Regions from separate parts of the Gottfriedia sp. NPDC058432 genome, predicted to be linked through region 1. Evidence: predicted binding sites of a transcription regulator. Region 1 holds the regulator's gene; each other region holds the start of a gene.
The links. Region 1 encodes Rex, which represses fermentation and respiration genes when NADH is low (regulators of the CRP and FNR family bind a similar motif). Its sites were predicted from a motif close to TTGTGAAATATTTCACAA; they were not measured.
Positions count from the first base shown of each region.

Region 2: a site for Rex is predicted at 1,578-1,595, ahead of pflB (formate C-acetyltransferase). Genes of this name have one in related genera too.
Region 3: a site for Rex is predicted at 4,487-4,504, ahead of ric (iron-sulfur cluster repair di-iron protein). Genes of this name have one in related genera too.

Region 1 covers NZ_JBHXLC010000043.1:16,888-22,488, reverse strand. Annotated here, with positions in the region: gene tsaD (tRNA (adenosine(37)-N6)-threonylcarbamoyltransferase complex transferase subunit TsaD) at 1-800, shown strand, start outside; gene ACFWM3_RS24205 (ABC-F family ATP-binding cassette domain-containing protein) at 1,018-2,943, opposite strand; gene ACFWM3_RS24200 (redox-sensing transcriptional repressor Rex) at 3,105-3,731, shown strand; gene ACFWM3_RS24195 (CPBP family intramembrane glutamic endopeptidase) at 3,772-4,443, opposite strand; gene groES (co-chaperone GroES) at 4,719-5,003, shown strand; gene groL (chaperonin GroEL) at 5,063-5,601, shown strand, end outside.
Region 2 covers NZ_JBHXLC010000005.1:7,096-12,696, reverse strand. Annotated here, with positions in the region: gene ACFWM3_RS07070 (vWA domain-containing protein) at 1-419, opposite strand, end outside; gene ACFWM3_RS07065 (ATP-binding protein) at 439-1,332, opposite strand; gene pflB (formate C-acetyltransferase) at 1,710-3,935, shown strand; gene pflA (pyruvate formate-lyase-activating protein) at 4,029-4,778, shown strand; gene ACFWM3_RS07050 (hypothetical protein) at 4,956-5,135, shown strand; gene ACFWM3_RS07045 (YfhE family protein) at 5,232-5,357, opposite strand; gene ACFWM3_RS07040 (GNAT family N-acetyltransferase) at 5,426-5,601, opposite strand, start outside.
Region 3 covers NZ_JBHXLC010000013.1:98,326-103,926, reverse strand. Annotated here, with positions in the region: gene ACFWM3_RS14980 (DUF4397 domain-containing protein) at 1-725, opposite strand, end outside; purine riboswitch at 985-1,087, shown strand; gene ade (adenine deaminase) at 1,120-2,841, shown strand; gene ACFWM3_RS14970 (Crp/Fnr family transcriptional regulator) at 2,974-3,663, shown strand; gene ric (iron-sulfur cluster repair di-iron protein) at 3,708-4,415, opposite strand; gene ACFWM3_RS14960 (hypothetical protein) at 4,846-5,073, shown strand; gene ACFWM3_RS14955 (hypothetical protein) at 5,334-5,558, opposite strand.

The DNA of each region.
Region 1 (5,601 bases):
ATGAAGATCTAGCAGCCGTTGCTGTTACAGAAGGTCCAGGGCTTGTAGGAGCGTTACTAATTGGGGTAAATGCGGCAAAAGCAATTGCATTTGCACATGGATTACCGCTTATAGGAGTTCACCACATTGCTGGTCATATTTATGCTAATCAACTAGTAAAGCCCCTGCAATATCCGCTATTAGCCTTAGTAGTTTCTGGTGGACATACTGAGCTTGTCTACATGAAGGAAGATGGCATCTTTGAGGTTATAGGTGAAACAAGGGATGATGCAGCAGGGGAAGCTTATGATAAGGTCGCTAGAACACTTAAATTACCTTATCCAGGTGGTCCTCACATTGATCGACTAGCGCAAGAAGGAAATGCAACTATTCCTTTTCCTAGAGCATGGTTAGAAGAGGGTAGCTATGATTTTAGTTTTAGTGGATTAAAGTCAGCAGTTATTAATTATATGCATAATGCTGAACAAAGAGGCGAGGAAGTATCACCAGCTGATGTCGCAGCAGGCTTCCAAGAGAGTGTAATTGAAGTAATTGTTTCAAAAACAATTCAAGCTGCAAAAGAATATAACGTTAAACAAGTTTTATTAGCCGGCGGAGTGGCAGCTAATAAAGGGTTGAGAGCTACATTACAAAACGAGATGAATGCTTTGAGTAATATAGAATTAGTTATACCACCACTATCACTTTGTACTGATAATGCTGCAATGATTGGCGCTGCTGCATTTATCCGTTTAAAACAAGGAAAACTAGGTAATTTGGCATTAAACGGGAATCCAGGCTTGGATTTAGAGAATATGTAAGAAGTACTTATTCACAGTTTTTTTATAAAATGTGGATAAGTACTTTTTATTTGTTAAAAACTTATTAAACTATGTGAACAAAAATGTGAATAACATTGCTGTATTTCTGTGGATAATGTGTATAAACCTGTGTAAAAGCTAAATTATAATTGAATATATGTGGATAAATATGTAGATAAGTAAAAACGGATAGCAAAAAGCATATCCGTTTAATCAATTATTCTTGTAAGTTCTCCCATTCTTCCATTAGGTCTATTAACTTAGCTTCGAAATCATTTTTCTTATTTGTTAATTCCTGTACTAATTGAAAATCACCGTAAACTTCTGGCTTACATAATTCTAGTTCGATCGTCTCTATATCAAGCTCATACTGAGATATATTACTTTCAATTTCCTCTATACGTCGCTGAGTTTGACGAAGTTTTTTCTTTAATTCTTTGTCTTGTTGATAATCAGAAATTGGCTGAGAGGATTGTTTAACTTGTGTTAATGTAGCCTCTTTTTCTGCTTGTTCTTTTTCGAATGCTTCGTTTTTCTTAAATTGGTAATAGTCATAATCACCCAAATAAATTGATAATCCTGCTTTTGCTAGTTCAAAAGTTTTTGTGGATAATCTGTTCATAAAGTAACGATCATGAGAAACGAATAAAATTGTTCCAGGGTAATCTAACAAAGCATTTTCTAATACTTCTTTACTATCTAAATCTAAGTGGTTAGTAGGCTCATCAAGAATTAGAAAATTAGCTTTTTTCATCATAAGTTTAGCCAATGCTAATCTTGCCTTTTCTCCACCACTTAAAGAGGTAACATTTTTAGTTACATCATCTCCAGAAAATAAAAAGTTCCCTAATATTGTCCGAATTTCTTGTTCGGGCTTTAATGGATAATCATCCCAAAGTTCGTCTAATACTCTCTTATTAGAAGTTAGTTTTGCTTGCTCTTGATCATAGTAACCAACCGAAACATTTGCACCAAAATCAATCGTTCCCTGTAATTTTTCTAAGTCTCCAATAATCGTTTTAAGTAATGTCGATTTACCAACACCATTTGGACCGACTAATGCGACACTATCGCCTCGATTTAGTACGAATTTCATTGTCTGATCAATTGTTGGGATCCGATCATAGCCAATAAATAAATCTTGTACAGACAACACATCATTACCGCTTTGTTTTTCAATTGAAAATGAAAAATTAGCTGAAGATTCATCTCCAAGTGGTTTGTCTAATCTTACCATTCGATCTAATTGTTTTCTTCGACTTTGGGCTCTTTTTGTAGTTGAAGCACGCGCAATATTACGCTGCACAAAATCTTCAAGTTTATTGATTTCCTCTTGTTGTTTTTCGAACTGTTTTAACTCTTGTTCATATTGAGCTGCCTTTAGATCAAGATACTTACTATAATTACCAACAAAACGTTGATGCTTATGATTAGATATTTCATAAACAATATTAACAACTTGATCAAGGAAATATCGATCGTGGGAAACGATTAATACTGCACCAGGATATGACTGTAAGTAGCGCTCTAACCAACTAAGAGTGTCAATATCCAAATGGTTCGTAGGCTCATCCAGAATTAACAAATCAGGCTTCGTCAATAATAGCTTACCTAATGCCAGTCTTGTCTTTTGTCCGCCGCTTAACGAAGAAATTTTTGTTTCGTAATCTTCATTACTAAAACCTAAACCACTAATAATTGAACGAATATCTGCTTCAAACTGGTAACCACCGTTTTCTTTGAAAGTATATTGAAGATGATCATATTCATTCATAACCTTGTCATAAACGGCTTGGTTAGAATAAACATCCTCTCTTGTCATTTTAACTTCTAATTTTCTCATATTGTCTTGCATCTCTACTAAATGATTGAAAACAGAATAATATTCTTCCCAAATCGTTTGATCGCTTTGTAAACCAGTGTTTTGGGCTAGGTAGCCTACAGTAACATCTTTAGGTTTATTTATTTCACCGCCATCATAGGATATTTCACCTGCTATGATTTTCAGTAATGTAGATTTTCCAGCACCATTACGTCCAACAATGGCAACTCGATCACTCGTTTGAACTTCTAATTTTATATTTGAAAGTATAATGTCACTACCAAAATACTTTGAGACATTATTTACTTGTAAAAGAATCATGGATAACACCTCATTGCAAAATTTTTTATCTATGTAACTGTAGACTGTCAAAATTCTTAAATATAGTGTATATTTTACATTAGAACAAGTACTTTATTACTAAAATAAAGTCAAATTACACACCATAGTAAAAAGAATTACAGTAAGTGGGGGATTAAAAAATGGATTCGGAACAAATTAAAATTCCACAAGCTACTGCTAAACGTCTACCTTTATATTACCGTTTTATAAAGAATTTGTCTTTATCAGGTAAACAAAGAGTTTCTTCAGCAGAGTTAAGTGAAGCAGTAAAGGTAGATTCCGCTACAATCAGAAGAGATTTTTCTTATTTTGGAGCACTCGGTAAAAAAGGTTATGGCTATAACGTAAATTATTTATTAACTTTTTTCTCGAAAGCGCTTAACCAACATGAAGTTATGAAAGTTGCATTAATTGGTGTTGGTAATTTAGGAACTGCATTCTTACACTATAATTTTATAAAAAATAATAATACTAAAATTGAGATGGCATTTGATATTGATCCAAATAAAATTGGTACTGAAATAGGTGGAGTACCCGTTTATAATCTAGATAATCTAGAGGACGTTATGAATGAAGATATTCAAATCGTTATATTAACTGTTCCTGCACCTGTGGCTCAATCAATAGCTGATCGATTAAATGGAAAAAATATTAGAGGAATTTTAAATTTCACACCTGCCCGAATTAGTGTACCAGAACATATTCGCATTCATCATATAGACCTAGCAGTTGAACTGCAAACATTGGCATATTTTTTACAACAATAAATTCATATTAAAATAAAAACCCCCAAAAATTTGGGGGTTTTTAATGTAAATTGATCTGCTGAAAAACGACAAAAGAGTTCATTAACATATGTGTTAAGATTGGAACCATAATTGAGTTTGTTCGTTTATACAGGTAACAAAATACAAAACCGATTAGAAAGTAAGATAAGAAGAAGGGTATGTCTCCGTGCATAAGCGAAAAAATCGCTGAACTAATCCCTGCAGAAATAATAAATGGTAAACGATTATAAAGTCTTTTAAAAATGATTCGACGAAAAATAATCTCTTCTAAAATTGGTGCAACTAGACTTGGGATGATAATAAAAGCTGGATTAAGCTTAGCAATGTTTATGATATTCTGAGTATTTTCTGAGCCTTTATGTAAATCAAATACATAAATTAAAATTAAATTACAAACAATTTGAGTTAGCATTGTTATGAAGTAACCTAAGATAACCCAATTGATTATTGTACGATAATTAGTTTTTAGATTCTTTATTCCTTCATAAATGGGCTTATGTAATAAGATAAGTATAATAATTAACCCAGTTACGAAACTAATACAACCCCATAATGCCACCGCTTCAAGAGAAGCTGTTTTCTGATCCACTCCAACGTATAAGTTACTATTTAATAAATAGGGCACCCCAAAAACCGCTGAATACTGAAGAACGACATACGTTAATAAAATCCACAAATCTCTAGTTTTCAATACGATAGCTCCTTTGTGTTGATATTTTTCATAACTCAAAGGTTTATAACAACACGTACATTATTTTACGCGTTTCTTTTGTTTCTTAAAAGAAATTTTCACTTTTTATTTTACTTTTGATTGTAAAGAAAAAAACTTATTAAATTTCGACAAGAAAAGTGCCTGCTTCGGACTTGCAAAATTTTTTGATATTATTTAAACTAATAATTGTGTTAGCACTCAATATACATGAGTGCTAAAAAATAATGATTTGATTATTGAGGAGGTATTTACACATGTTAAAGCCATTAGGTGATCGTGTTGTAATTGAGCTTGTTGAGTCTGAAGAAAAAACTGCTAGTGGTATCGTGTTACCAGGTAGTGCACAAGAAAAGCCACAAGAAGGCAAAGTTGTTGCAGTAGGTACTGGTCGAGTACTTGAAAATGGTGAGCGCGTTGCTTTAGAAGTATCTGTAGGTGACCGCATTATCTTCTCTAAATATTCAGGAACAGAAGTTAAGTACGGTGGTACTGAATACTTAGTACTTCGCGAAAACGATATTCTTGCAATCTTAGGTTAATAAAATAAAAATACTTAAATTAAAAAATATACTTTTTATATTATAAGGAGGTCATTTTCATGGCAAAGGACATTAGATTTGGTGAAGAAGCACGTCGCGCAATGTTACGTGGTGTAGACGCTTTAGCTGATGCTGTAAAAGTAACTTTAGGACCAAAAGGACGTAATGTAGTACTTGAGAAAAAATTCGGTTCTCCATTAATTACAAATGATGGTGTTACAATCGCTAAAGAAATCGAATTAGAAGATGCATTTGAAAATATGGGTGCAAAATTAGTTGCAGAAGTTGCTAGCAAAACAAATGATGTTGCTGGGGACGGTACAACAACTGCGACAGTTTTAGCGCAAGCTATGATTCGTGAAGGTCTTAAAAACGTAACTGCTGGTGCAAACCCAATGGGTATCCGTAAAGGGATCGAAAAAGCAGTTGCTGCAGCAATCGAAGAATTAAAAACAATCTCAAAACCAATTGAAGGTAAAGAGTCAATCGCACAAGTTGCTGCAATTTCTTCAGCGGATCCAGAAGTTGGACAATTAATTGCTGAAGCAATGGAGCGCGTTGGTAACGATGGAGTTATTACTCTTGAAGAATCAAAAGG
Region 2 (5,601 bases), on a different contig from region 1:
TAATGTCTATATATTTTTTTTCTCGTAGAAAATAATTGTCTTGTACCTGGTCTTTGATGAATAATCAACTCTTCAAGTCGGATATCCTCTAGAAGGACAAATAATTGTGTGAAAAAACTTTTTAAATGAGTTTCTTGCAATTCCTTTAGAGTATCTTTGAATTCACTAAAATCTGAGTAATGTTTATTACCTAAAGCTTTTAAGTACACATCTGATTTCAAACCTTGTAACTGTGTACTATGCTCTTGTGTATCCCAAAAATGACTTACAGTAAATTTTTGTTCTTCATCGTCGTAATACGCCTGAAAATCAAATTCTAAAAATGAATTACGATCTTTCGAAAGAGAAATCGATAAATTTTCCATTTGAAGAAAAGTGGAAGCGTCGATTTTTTTATTGTTAAAAATGATTTGTTTCATATATTAATCATCACTCATTTCAAGAAAGAAAATAACTTTCAGCTAGTTCTCTAACAGTTTCACGCTCAATATCATCACTTAATTTAGCGATAATTGTACGTTCAATTGCTCGAAGTACTGGTATATGAACAGATAAATCACATGCGTCAAGAACACCACGAATACTTGCTGCATCCTCACTAATTCTGCCTTCACTTGCTAATGGGATTAAATCACTTGAAAAGCTTGTGAATTTCTTAAGTAGTTCTTCATCTTGAAGCTCAGATTCAACTTTTAATAACTGAAGTAATGATTCCCCGTTAATGTATGGAACATCTATAATAATGAAGCGATTTTTTAAAGCTTCATTTAATTCGCTAGTTCCTACATATCCTTCATTAATTGCTGCGATTACTCTAAAGTTTTCGTCACCTTTTACTACTTCTTGAGTAAATGGATTTGTAATCATTTTACGATAATCAAGCGCACCATGTAGTAATGGTAATGTTTCTGGTTTAGCCATGTTAATTTCATCGATATATAAAATATGACCTTTCTTCATTGCTTTCATTAAAGGTCCATCGATGAATATTACTTCAGAACCGTGTGTATTAGAAGCAATTGTGTTGTAACCAACAATACCTTCTAAATCTAAATCGACTGAGCAATTTATGCTATGCATTGGTTGATAAAACAATTTTGAAAGAGTCTCAGCTAAAACCGTTTTACCACTTCCTGTTGGACCTTTTAATAATATATTTTTACCAAGTAGAAGGGCAGTAATAGCATCTTCTAAAATCGTTTTGTCTTGAGAAACATATTGCTTTGTTCCGATTAATAATTGCTCTTCTTTTAGAACTTTTTGAATTTGTTCATTATATATTAAATTTAATTTTTCATTAATCGAACTAGAAAGATTTAGTTTTGTATTCATAAATTACTCCTTTAAATAAACATTGTTCAATTTCGGTTTTGTATTAACCATAGTATTAGCACATATCCGGATTGTGATTGTCTTGTCCATATTTTTCAGTGAATTTGCTAATACAGTTTCTATCTTTTGAGTATAACAGTTTGTTGTTTAACAGGAAAGTTTTCAGAGCGAATTACTATATATATGAAGCAACTGTAATTTAGTGGAAAGAATTAGGTGTTAATATTATTAACATCAAAACTACTTTGTTCAACATTTCACAATATGTTCATAATATAAGTGAAAGTTTCAGTTCATCGTATGATAAATTATATACGTAATCTGTTATATACCTAATTAGCTTTCTGTATTATATACAGAAGAGGAGGAGTAATACGATGGAACAATGGAGACAATTTGAAACTGGACGATGGGAAAAATCGATTGATGTAAGAGACTTTATTCAAAAAAATGTTAATTCTTATGTTGGGGATGAATCTTTTCTTGTTGGTCCAACTGAAGCAACTAGCAAACTTTGGGATTTAGTACTTAAGTTATCTAAGGAAGAACGCCAAAAGGGCGGAGTTTTAGATATGGATACGAAAATTGTATCTACGATCACTTCACACGAACCAGGTTACTTAGAAAAAGAATTAGAGCAAATTGTTGGATTCCAAACGGATAAACCTTTTAAAAGATCATTACAACCATTTGGTGGAATTCGAATGGCTGAAGCATCATGTGAATCTTATGGATATAAAGTTGATGAAGAAATAAGCAAAATATTTACAGAATATCGAAAAACGCATAATCAAGGCGTATTTGATGCTTATACTGCAGAAATGAAAGCAGCAAGGCGTTCAGGTGTTATTACTGGTCTACCTGATGCATATGGTCGTGGAAGAATTATAGGTGACTATAGAAGAGTAGCTCTATATGGCGTCGATCGACTAATTAAAGATAAAATTGATACATTAAATAAAATGACAAGTGTAATGACAGAAGAAGTAATACGAGATCGTGAAGAACTAAATGAACAAATTCGCGCATTAAATGAATTAAAACAAATGGCTGCAAAACATGGATTTGATATTTCTGGGTCGGCAACAAATGCAAAAGAAGCTTTCCAGTGGTTATATTTTGGATATTTAGCAGCTATAAAAGAGCAAAATGGGGCGGCGATGAGTTTAGGTCGAGTTTCAACATTTTTAGATATTTATATTGAACGCGATATTGAAGAGAATACTTTAACCGAACAAGAAGCACAAGAATTAGTCGATCATTTTGTAATGAAACTACGATTAGTTATGTTTGCTCGTACCCCTGATTATAATGAATTATTTTCTGGCGATCCTACTTGGGTAACAGAGTCAATTGGTGGAATAGGAATAGATGGTCGTCCACTAGTAACGAAAAACTCATTCCGCTTTTTAAATACTTTAGATAATCTAGGACCTGCTCCAGAACCTAACTTAACAGTACTTTGGTCAGAAAAACTACCAGTCGGATTTAAACAATATTGCGCTAAAATGTCCATTAAAACTAGCTCAATTCAGTATGAAAATGATGATATCATGCGTCCAGAATATGGTGATGATTATGGTATTGCATGTTGCGTATCCGCTATGACAATCGGTAAACAAATGCAATTCTTTGGTGCACGTGCAAATCTTGCGAAAGCATTATTATATGCAATTAACGGTGGTAAAGACGAAAAGTCAAAAGCTCAAGTAGCACCTATGTATGCTCCGATTACATCTGAGTATCTTGACTATGAAGAAGTGAAAATGAAGTTTGACGTTTTATTAGATTGGTTAGCAGGATTATATGTTAATACATTAAATTGTATCCACTTTATGCATGATAAATATAGCTATGAACGAATAGAGATGGCGTTACATGATGCAAATATAAAACGTACAATGGCAACAGGTATTGCAGGATTGTCAGTATGTGCTGATTCATTATCAGCAATTAAGCATGCAAAAGTTAAAACAATTCGCGATGAAAATGGAATTGTTGTTGATTTTGAAATTGAAGGAGACTATCCAAAATACGGTAACAACAATGATCTCGTAGATGATATTGCAGTAGAACTTGTTGAAAGCTTTATGGCAAAAGTAAGAAAGCATAAAACATATCGTAATTCAATCCATACAACATCAGTGCTAACGATTACGTCTAATGTTGTTTATGGTAAAAAGACAGGTAATACACCAGACGGTAGAAAAGCAGGTGAACCATTTGCTCCTGGTGCTAATCCTTTACATGGACGCGATACAAATGGAGCTCTAGCATCATTAAGTTCTGTAGCGAAATTACCTTACGAAGATGCACAAGATGGAATTTCAAATACTTTCTCAATCGTTCCGAAAGCTTTAGGAAAAGACGAGAGTACACAAATATTAAACTTAGTAGCAATGTTAGATGGATATACAGTAAAAGGTGGTCATCACTTAAACGTAAATGTATTCAATCGAGAAACATTAATGGATGCGATGGAACATCCTGAAGAATATCCGCAATTAACGATTAGAGTTTCGGGTTATGCAGTTAACTTCATAAAACTAACTAGGGAACAACAAATTGACGTTATAAATAGAACTTTCCACGGTTCTATGTAAAAATCCCAGTAATTAAAGCCTAGTGGGGGACATGCTTCACTAGGCTTTAATATTTTACTAATCAGGAAAAAAACAGTTAAAAGGAGAATGACAATGATTTCAGGAAATATACATTCAATTGAAACTTGTGGAACTGTCGATGGACCAGGTCTTAGATATGTAATCTTTACGCAAGGATGTTTATTAAGATGTCAATATTGTCATAACGCAGATACGTGGAAAATTGGCGCAGGTAAAGAAATGTCAGTTGATCAATTAATGAAGGATATCAAGACGTATATTCCATTTATGAGATCATCTGGAGGTGGCGTTACGGTTAGTGGTGGAGAACCATTATTACAATTAGACTTTCTATTAGAACTGTTTAAATCTTGTAGAAAAAATGGGATTCATACAACAATTGATACATCTGGTGGATGTTTCAGTACTGATCCAAATTTTCTTTTAAAATTAGACGAAGTTTTAGAATACACTGATTTAGTATTATTAGATTTAAAGCATTTTGACGAAAAAAAACATATAAAACTTACGGGAAAATCAAATGAGCAGATTAAAATTTTTGCTAAATATTTGAGCGAGAAAAATATCCCGGTTTGGATAAGACATGTCTTAGTTCCTGGAATCACCGACTCAGAAGATGATTTAATAAAACTAGGTGGTTTTATTAACACTTTAGGTAACGTGGAAAAAGTAGAAATTTTACCATATCATCAATTAGGAGTCTATAAATGGGAAGCATTAGGATTAAAATATCCCTTAAAAGATATTCAACCACCTTCAAATGAAAGTGTTAATCATGCTTATCAACTATTAACTCAAAAGAAAGAATTACAAACTTGTTAATAAAACGAATTACTTTGAACTGTCCTTTAAATGTTAGTAGGCGTCTAACATTTAAAGGACAGTTTATTTTAATAGCTTTTTATTATTATTTAGACGATTGACTAAAATAAATTTGAGGTTAGTGAATATAATGAAAAATAGTTATTTATAGTTTCTTATTTTAAAGGGTGAATTTTTATGAAGGAGTTTCGATTTTCGTGGTATGTTTTACTAGATGAACAGAATGGTATCGAAGGGGGATCTTTTGTTCGAGGAGAAAAAATTGAAGATGAAATACATCGAATAAAAGAAAAACTTAGTAAGGAATATTATGTTAGACCGTCTTCGGTTTATATTTTTGAATCAAGTGAAATTTAATTAAGATATTGTAAATTTTTAAAGATGTTTTTATTCGTTAAAAAGTTATTCTAGAAAAACAAAAAAGGCTTCCTAAGAAAGCCTTTTTGAATAAAATTATTTGCCTACTCCATTAAAATTAGTATAACCTGCAGCACGATCAGCTCTCTTAAATTCCTTTGCATATAATACTTCTTGAGTAGAACTTAAATTACGTCTCGTTTTATCTTTTCGTTTATCCACAAAAAACACCTCGCTAAGTTATAAAATCCTTAGTAAGTCTCTCCATTTTTTGTGGCTGATATACTAAATTATGCTTCTTTTAAATGCGTAACTTCATGTTGTTGGTAATCTTCACGCATTGTATGCAATAAATAATTGTCTTTTGTGATTTCAAATAAATCGTAAATTTCTTCATTTTGATTAATTTCATCATATAAACATTTACGTGATTCATTTGCTAGTGATGCGTATGGTAGTTTACTTG
Region 3 (5,601 bases), on a different contig from region 1:
CTTGGATCATCTTCAACACACCCTACTGAAATTAAATCATATACTATATTTTCTTTAAACTTTGATTTATAGAGAGGAAATAAGATCATTTTCGTACCTGTTAGTCGTATTTCCAAATTAACTGTCATAGGTGATATAAGCAAATATTCTGAGGCATTTCGGTATGGGACATTTGGGAAAACAACATCGCCTTCACCAGCTTTTACTGCAAAATCTAGATTAGGTGAATTAGGGGATAAATTAATAAAGCGAATTTTAGCTTCTCCTTGTGGCAAGGAATTATTATCCATATATGAAAACAGTAAGATTTGGTCAAAGTTATGACCAATAGCAATCGTATATTTTTGCTCAGCAAGTAAATTTAGTTGTTCAGAATGAATTGGTTTTGATTGATCATTCGTTTTAAAAATTTCAACAAATTGTATTCCTGAAGGTAAAGTTAAATAGTGAGTTGATTCTTTATAAGTTAAATTTGAAATAAATTTAGTACGATTAACATATATGTCTAAGCTTATTTTTTTTGATAAAACATTAACGAGTCTTATAAAAGCTAAATTTTGCTTTATTATATTTTCCTGTTTATAAATTATTGGTGAATTATTTTTTATTAGCCTTTGGAACGAATCAAATCGATTATAATTAACGGGGAACAAATTGTCCTCTTTTTTTGAATAGGATGAAAAATGATTAAAAATATTCGGGTTTATTCGTTTTTTTTCTACCACTTTCTTCAAACTACATACCTCCTATGATTACCATCCTACGATCCCATTTAAAATAGTATTCATTAACGAGAAAATTATGAATTATTTTATATTTAAAACTCTTAAAATAGTTATTGCTTTTTAGACTCAAAATTTTATAGAATACTATCAATATAGTTTTTTACAATTAAATATTAGCTAATTAAGTTTATTCACTTTAAATGATTCAGTATGAAGACATCGTCCTAAAACTTGTTTTTTCGTCTGTCTCACTAAAAAATAAAGTGATTCTTAATACGCTCGTATAATTTTGGAAATAACCGGTCCAAAAGTTTCTACCAAGCTGCCGATATAGTTTGACTACGAGAGATATGACATAGCATATTCTCTCCTAAATATTTAGGAGGAAACAAACATGAATCTACATGAGATGAAAACGTCAACAAAAGCTGAAAAGGCTGATTTTTTAATCATAAATGGGAAAATAATAAATGTTTTTACGAAAGAAATAATAGAAGATTCGATTGCAATTACAAATGGAAAAATAGTTGGAATAGGTGATTATGAAGCTAATGTAGTAATAGATGCAGAAGGTAAATATATATCACCAGGCTTTATTGATTCCCATGTTCATATCGAATCATCGATGGTTTTACCTAGTGAATATGCGAGAACTGTACTACCACATGGTGTAACTACAGTTATTACCGATCCTCATGAAATCGCAAATGTTGCTGGGGTTGATGGAATAAAAATGATGTTAGACGCATCAGAAAATATTCCGTTAGACGTTAGAATTATGTTACCGTCATGTGTACCAGCAACCTCATTAGAGCGCGGGGGAGCCATACTTTATGCAGAACATTTAGAGCCTTTTATGACACATTCAAGAGTACTTGGCTTAGCTGAAGTAATGGATTATCCTGCTGTTATGTCGATGGAAAAACAAATGATCGATAAATTAAAATTAGCTCACGCTTATCAAAAGCCAATCGATGGTCATTTAGCTGGACTATCTAAAAATGAAATAAACACATATTCCTATGCAGGTATTTCAACTGATCATGAATGTACAAATGTACAGGAAGTAATGGAAAGACTAAGAGCAGGGTTATATGTTGCATTTAGAGAAGGGTCCGCTGCAAGAAATCTAAAGGATTTATTACCTGCAGTAAATGATCGAAATGCCCAGCGAATTATGTATTGCACTGATGATAAACATTTAGACGATATCATGAAAGAGGGTTCGATTGATTTTTGTATTCGTACAGCAATCAAATTTGGAATTCACCCAGTGACTGCTTATTCAATGGCAACATTAAATCCAGCAACATGTTATGGTTTAAAACAAAAAGGAGCAATTGCTCCTGGATATGAAGCAAGCTTAGTATTTTTAAACGACTTAGAATCAGTAGAAGTTACGGACGTATGGTGTAAAAATGAGTTTATCGTTAAAAACAAACAAATTAGTAAACTAATTAATAGTGAAGAGTCGAATGTAATTGATTCAAAAGTAAGCTTAGGAGATCTAAAGATTGAAGATCTCGAATTAAAAACCGACTCCAAAACGCTTGCTAATATAATTGAAATTAATCCAAATAGTATCGTAACAAATCATTTAATTGAAAAATTATCAAATGAATATACTTATTTTGTTCCAAATGTCGCTGAAAACTTATGTAAAATAGCAGTATTAGATCGCTACCATTCTGAAAAAGAGATTGGTCTTGGAATTGTTAAAGGTTTAAATTTAATTGAGGGAGCAATCGCTACAACAATAGCTCATGATTCACACCAATTAATCGTTGCCGGTATGAATGATGCTGATATGTATCTTGCAATAAAAACAATTGAAGAAATGAACGGTGGAATTGTAGTCGTATCCTCTGGAAAAGTAATTGCCAAATTATCATTACCAATTGGCGGTTTAATGAGTAATAAATCTGCAGAAGAAGTAGAAGCAGGTTTACTCCAAATTGAAAAATCATTACTTCAAATTAGACCAAACAATACATTTAACGCTTTTTTAACATTATCATTTCTAGCACTGCCTGTAATTCCAAGTATAAAAATTACGACAAAAGGTTTATTTAATGTAAATGAATTTAAATTTATTCCAGTTTTTCTAAATAACTGAACTAAATGAAGACTCTTATCAAAGGAGTCTTTTTTTATTAATTATATAAGTGGTATAGGTAAATACTTGTAGTTGATATGCAAAATAGATGTTAAATGAGTATTAGGAATTTTTTATAGAGGAGTATTTTGAATGTCAGATGTGATTTTTAATCATTTTAAAAAAGTGCCACTTTTTAAAGATCTATCGGATGAGGAGCTTCAATCTATAGTAGATATTTCACATATGAGAATATATAAAGCAAAATCATTTGTCTGTATGCAAGGTGACAAACTTGATCGAGTGTTTTTTATACACTCTGGAAAAGTAAAAATACATATAACTGATCCGTCGGGTAGAGAACAAATTGTTTCGATACCCCGAACTGGCGAGATGTTTCCACATGTTGGTTTATTTCGAAAAGGAACTTTCCCTGCTCATGTTGAAGTTCTCAAAACAGCGGAGTTAATTGTCACTCCAATCGCTGACTTTGAGGAAATTCTGATTAAATATCCTGAATTATGTATTAAGTTATTTAAGTTTTTAGGAGAAAAAATTATTGACTTACAAGCGAGATTAGTTGAACAAACACTACATAATACATATGACCAAGTAATCATGTTACTACTACGTCTATGTAAATCGAATGGGGTATCTTTAGATAAAAATCAATCTAAACTAACAACTCATTTTACGAATCGCGAACTTGCTAATATGATTGGTTCATCCAGAGAGTCAGTAAACCGTACGATAAACCAATTAAGAAAAAAGGAATTAGTTACGATTGATTCAGAGGGTTTTTTTGTAATAAATATAGAAGAATTGCAAGCGGAAGTTAACTAAAAAAGGAGCATGAGTTGTCATGCTCCTATATAAACTAGATTTATTTAAGCCCTAACAATTGCTCGTTTAAACAATATATTATTTTCTAAATGGATATGTTGGAATGTATCAGCCTCAAGAGCTTCAAGTCTTTGATAAACCAGGCGGTAAGTACCACATGCTTCCATTGGTGGAGTATAGTCATTCGTGATTTCACGTAATTCTTTTAAAATATCCCCTGCAGAACTGTGCTCATTTTCTAACTCGTCAACGACTTTACTTAATTTCGTGTAATTTTCTTCAGTTGGATTTTTTTCATATTCTAAAATTAATTTAAAATCCACTGATTCTTCTTTCCAAGTATGTTGCTCTAATTCTGTTTTTAAATCAAAAAACAGTTTGTGTAATCTTACTAAATGAGGTTGAGTTTCTCCGTGAACTCGCATTACTTTCGTTACATATGGGCTTAATTGAGGTAATTCTTCATTTAAAAAACGATGATGCTTGCTTATAATATGATCGATTAAATCACTACTAGATGCTTCTTTAATATCAATTACTACTTCGTTTGATAATTTTGTTTCTTGATAAAGTGTATTTAGTTTTGTTAAAATTTCATCTTTTGATAAATTTTTTTCTTCAATCGCATCAATTAGAGGTCTATTTCCACCGCAGCAAAAATCAATTCGATATGTTTTAAATAGATCACTTGCTTTTGGGAATTCAGTAACAATCTCACTAATCTTAGATAACTCATTAAATGGTTGATTCATTTTAGTACCCCCGTAAGATTTTTGTTGTTTTGTCTTTCTAAAAAAAGATTACCAAATATATTGATATAAATTTGTGATATAAATCACAAATTGAAGTTTTTTTAGGAATAGACATAATTTATTTTCTTAAATAGAAGCGAGGTATTAATAATTGCATCATAAAATTAATAAAACATAAACAAATAAAAAATAATACTATTAATACAATTATTTCAGTAAGCAAAGCCAAAAATAAAATGACTCAAGAAACATACTTGAGTCATTTTTACTTTTTTAAATTCACTTTTTTCAATTTGTAATGAAGTCGGTCTCGTACTTATAGTTAATTTAATCAAAATCTTATTGAAGTATTTTGAAGATAAATTTGTATTAAGGGCAGAATATAAAAGTACTTTGGACTTTAAATTCTATAGGGTAAGGAGAGATTGAAATGGAAGACAAAATTGATTTTTCTGAAAAAATACATATTGGTGAATTAATTGCTGTTTCTAATGTTTACGGCTTAACTCCTTATACGCTTCTTTTAGAACTTGAAAAAGGTAATATTGAAGTTTTCCTTACGATAGATGAGTTTAATGAAAAATACAGAGACACAACAGATTTGGATTGGTGTCAATTAAACAATGGTAAAGTTTTTTCTAAAAAGATTGAAGAGTAAACGGTAAATACTTTGGAATATTGATTAATTAAATACAGAAATAGACTTACATCATTCAAATAAAAAGTATTTTGCTTTTCGCTTTATCTAAAGGTAATACAAATTCTTTGGATTCGTGTTCTACAATCCAACAATCAATCATAAGTGGTAAGAGTTATAAGAGGTAAAAGAGAAGTAATTTGAAAACATAATTTGAATTGATTGCTTCAAGGATTTATCATTTTTTCATTTGATAGAATTTCACAAACCTAATATTGTGTTTAACTTCTTTTATTTAATACGATTTCTCCGAACATGGCCAATTGATCATTATTTAAATGATCTCGATCTATATTTGGTAGAACAACTGATATTAGAAAATTAACTTCGCTGTTTAACCTAGTAATCTCTTCTAACAAATGGATTTGGATTCCTTTCATTTCGTTGATTACCTCTAAATACAAATCATCTTTAGTAGAATTTAATTCTTTATTTATACTGCTCATATCAAACACCTCCAAAGAAAATTATTCGTTGCAAATGCTTCAA